One region of the Sporosarcina sp. E16_3 genome, then DNA from elsewhere that is predicted to be linked to it. Evidence: riboswitches for the same ligand, from Rfam matches in the RefSeq annotation. Region 1 holds a riboswitch; the other holds the start of a gene.
The links. A riboswitch is a leader RNA that binds a small molecule or an ion and turns the genes downstream of it on or off. The one in region 1 is predicted to bind cobalamin.
Positions count from the first base shown of each region.

Region 1 (2,210 bases):
AACTGCTCGTCCAAGGTTGATAGATGATAAGTTACAGACAACGAAATCGCCTGGTTTTGAACGCGTGACAACGATATCGTCTTCGAGCGTAACAGACTCGAATTCAGTCGCGCTCATATTTTGAGTAATTTCTGTACAAAGATTCGACGAATAAATCATGCCTTCATGTTTATTGGCATTCGCACGGTTTACTTCATCACGATAAAACATGTACGGAGTTCCCGTTTCCAATTGGCTGCGCATAATCCGTTTCATAAGATCGATTGCAGGAACGATTTCACGGCTGAGCTCCGGATTATTGACACACTCTTCGTATTTCTCACGGAACGAACCCGCACCTTTTGTTTCATCGTAAAAGTCCTCTAGTGAATAGCCCATGATTGTCCGAACTTCATGCGGATCGAACAAATGCCAGTCTCCACGTGCATCGACTTGTTCCATATAAATATCAGGAAGACAGACGCCCGTGAAAATATCATGTGCGCGCAAGCGGTCGTCTCCGTTGTTCAATTTCAGGTCAAGGAACGTGAAAATATCTTTGTGCCAAACATCGAGATAAACGGCAATCGCACCTTGTCGCTGACCAAGTTGGTCAACGCTTACTGCTGTGTTGTTCAACTGTTTAATCCATGGAAGTACACCACTTGATGCGCCTTTAAATCCACGAATGGACGAGCCACGACTGCGGACTTTCCCCATGTAAACACCAATGCCGCCACCGTACTTCGACAAGTTAGCGATATCCGTATTGCTGTCATAGATGCCTTGCAAAGAATCGTCGACCGTGTCGATAAAGCAACTTGACAACTGGCCATGTGGTTTTCCAGCATTCGACAACGTCGGTGTTGCAACCGTCATATAGAGGCTGCTCATCGCCCAGTAGGATTCCGCCACTTTTTCAAGCCGGTTAGTTGTCTCGTCTTGCATCAATGTCATCGCGATGACAAGCCAGCGCTCTTGCGGAAGTTCAACCGATTGTTTGCTAAAGTCAACAGCGACATAACGGTCCATAAGTGTTTTTAGTCCAATATATGTGAATAGCTTGTCCCGTTCTGGTTCAATTAGATTGCCGAGAGTGACAAGATCTTCGCGGGAATACTTTTCCGTCAAGACGGGTGTGTATAATCCCTGCTCGACTAGACGTGCAACGTTTTCAGCAAAGTCCGTATAGACTTTTGCACCGCGAAGCTTTTCTTGACGATTGTAAACGTCCCAGAGGTGGATACGTGCAGCAACAAACGTCCAATACGTTGTCGCCTCATCTAGATTGCTAAGCGATTCTAATGTCATCGCCTTCGCCCACTCCGACTCAGTCCCCTCAGCGTGTTTTTGCTGCCAGCGATCACTTGCAGTAATAAGGGGCATTATTTCCTTTGCTCCAAATTCATTTTGTAGTTTATCTAGTAACTGATCAATGCCAGTCTTTATAGTTGTAGTTGTCATAATTATTGTCTCCTCCCATATGTAGATGAATCATGTGCAGACGCTAGCTATTTTACGTTTTTCAATATAAATGAGTGATAGCTTCACCTGTTTCGGTAGAGCCATCACTCATGGGTTAGTTGTCGGAAACAAAATGGGGCCGCGGGTAATCTTCGAGTAAAAAAGGTAGACGGTATCCCGTTCGCTTCCACTCTCAACCCCCGAAGAAAGTGTTGCTTGACGATGAAAGGCAGGTCTCCTGGCTAGCGCTTCAATCTACCCACCTAGCCTTCCCATGGAGTTTTCCACAGTGGCTCATACGGCGGTCGTCGGCGCTTACAGTTGCGGGGGCAGCTCCGGTTTTTCCGGATTCCCTTTTAAACCAATATCGGTACCATTCTATCGTTCAATACTATATGTTGTGTCTGTTTCTCTCTGTATACCCTAACATGTTGTGTTCTAGACGTAAATAGGTAGAAAATCCGCTTGTTCGACAATCAACAGCTTATCCACATATCCACAGTCATTCTCCCTAGTCGCTTTGACCGCCATCATCGTCATTGTTGCAGATGACGTGAAAGTTATGAACAGTTTTTTAAAATCCATTTTTTTTGCATAATGCCTCTCCGATAGATCAAGCAGATCTATCATGTCGTTCAATACTATATAATGTGTTCTACACAGAAACATAAATACACTTCCGAACTATTCTAAATCACCAGTAATATCTGTCTTTCAGTTGACACTTAACCCTTCATTTGCTACATTCAATTACAATATCTGTGATG
Region 1 is NZ_JADPRX010000006.1:10,906-13,115, reverse strand. It holds gene I2483_RS06040 (ribonucleoside-diphosphate reductase subunit alpha) at 1-1,443, opposite strand, end outside; cobalamin riboswitch at 1,655-1,837, opposite strand; gene I2483_RS06035 (hypothetical protein) at 1,882-2,112, opposite strand; T-box leader at 2,196-2,210, shown strand, end outside.

Region 2 (2,210 bases), on a different contig from region 1:
CTACCGCTTCGCCGCTTTGTGGATGCCTCCCGCGATAAGCCGGAAAGGAGACCACTTTCAGTCTTATCGCTCCGGCTACCACGAAGACGCGCCTTCGCTAGATGGTCTATCTTAGAAAGCGCATTTCATTGTCGGGGATAAGACCTGTAGCTCGTATTGCGTCTTTCTTTAATGAAATTAATATCAAATAGTAATCACATTATAATATCAGTCTATACATCTCAAAATAAAACTCTCGATAATGTACACTCTAGCGCAGGCGCGGCAAAGGGGTAGCCGAAGCCGTGAGACTGGATGCGAAGCGCCAATCCAGGCTCAGGGCGAGAGGCATCCCAAAGCGGCAAGCGTTCACAATCCACACCCCGAATTACAACTGTCTCTCAATAATGTACACTCCAGCGCAGGCGCGGCAAAGGGGTAGCCGAAGCCATGAGACTGGATGCGAAGCGCTAATCCAGGCTCATGGCGAGAGGCATCCCCAAAGCGGCAAGCGTTCACAATCCACACCCCGAATTACAACTCTCTCTCAATAATGTACACTCCAGCGCAGGCGCGGCAAAGGGGTAGCCGGAGCCGTGAGACTGGATGCGAAGAGTCAATCCAGGCTCCAAGCGAAAGACATCCCCAAAGCGCCAAGCGATCCACAATCTACATTCCGAATTAATACTCTCTCATCATCGAGCGACACAACAGATTCAACTGGATTCTTTAATTCAACATATCTAAATCTACAAATCTCCCTTCACTATCGACACAAGAAAAATTTGTAGTATACTGAAAGTTGAACAAAATACATACCAAACATAAAGGTGCCCCGCATTAAAAACGGGGTTAAAAGGGAAGTCGGTTCAATGCCGACGCGGTCCCGCCACTGTAAGTGTGAGTTAGTCGCAAATTGTCACTGGAAAAATTTCCGGGAAGACGCGATTAGTATTGAACACAAGCCAGGAGACCTGCCTTTATGGATCACACGTACCCTACGAGGATAGGATTAGTGGAAATCGGCGTCCCCGCACGTCCGGATTTTTACTCAACTTATTCCTCCGTAGCAATTACGGGGGATTTTTATTTGGATAAAACAGGAGGAAAACAACATGAAAAAGATTTGGCATTTAGGATTAACGGCATTTCTTGCAGTATTCTTGCTCGCAGCATGTGGAACTGCAACAACAGAAAAGCCAGAAGTAGCTGGAACACCGAAAGTAGAAGAGGTCAAAGCTGATTTTCCAATTACGCTAACAGATGCGGTTGGCAATGAAATTACCCTGAAAACTGCACCGGCAACAATCGTTTCGATGATGCCGAGTAATACGGAAATATTGTTTGAACTTGGTCTTGCTGCTGAAGTTGTCGGCGTCAATGACTACGATGATTATCCCGCAGAAGCACTTGGAAAAGAGAAAATCGGCGGTATGGAATTCAACGTTGAGAAAATCGTTTCCATGAATCCTGAAATCGTTTTTGCACATGAATCCGGACTTGGATCAGGTGAGGCAGGACTGCAGCAAATCCGTGACGCAGGAATTACTGTTTTTGTTGTGAAAAACGCAGCAAACTTTGAAGAAACGTACACTACGATTGAAACAATCGGTCAAGCGACTGGTAAAACAGTAGAAGCTGAGAAAATCATTACGGACATGAAAGCAAAAGTCGAAGAAGTTCTAGCTAAAACGGCAACAGTTGAAAAGAAAAAAACAGTTTTCGTTGAAACATCACCTGCGCCAGAAATCTACACACCAGGTAAAAATACATTTATGGATCAAATGCTTGAAATGATTGGTGCGGAGAATATTGCTGCCGATCAGGAAGGTTGGTTCATGATGGATCCGGAAGAAATCGTCAACCGCAATCCTGATGTAATTATTGTGTTGTACGACTACATCGAAACGGCCGTTGCAGATGTGTATGCACGTCCAGGTTTTGATTCCATTACAGCTATCAAAGAAAAAGCAGTTATCCAAGTTGATGAAAATACAACTAGCCGTACAGGCCCCCGTCTTGCTGAAGGGCTTGAAGAAATAGCGAAAGCCATTTATCCAGAGGCTTTTGGTGAGTAAATCTAGCGTTGCCTACATCGTTTCTGCCGCCGCACTTCTAGTGGCGGTATGGCTCGGTGTGTCAATCGGGTCTGTGAAAATACCGATTAGTACGTTATGGAATGCAGGAGCGGATGCAACGGCTACCAATATTTTGTGGAAAATTCGTATGCC
Region 2 is NZ_JADPRX010000005.1:16-2,225, forward strand. It holds cobalamin riboswitch at 791-975, shown strand; gene I2483_RS05425 (ABC transporter substrate-binding protein) at 1,095-2,057, shown strand; gene I2483_RS05430 (iron chelate uptake ABC transporter family permease subunit) at 2,050-2,210, shown strand, end outside.
Region 2: linked by a shared signal. The riboswitch ahead of I2483_RS05425 (ABC transporter substrate-binding protein) and the one ahead of I2483_RS06040 (ribonucleoside-diphosphate reductase subunit alpha) in region 1 are both predicted to bind cobalamin.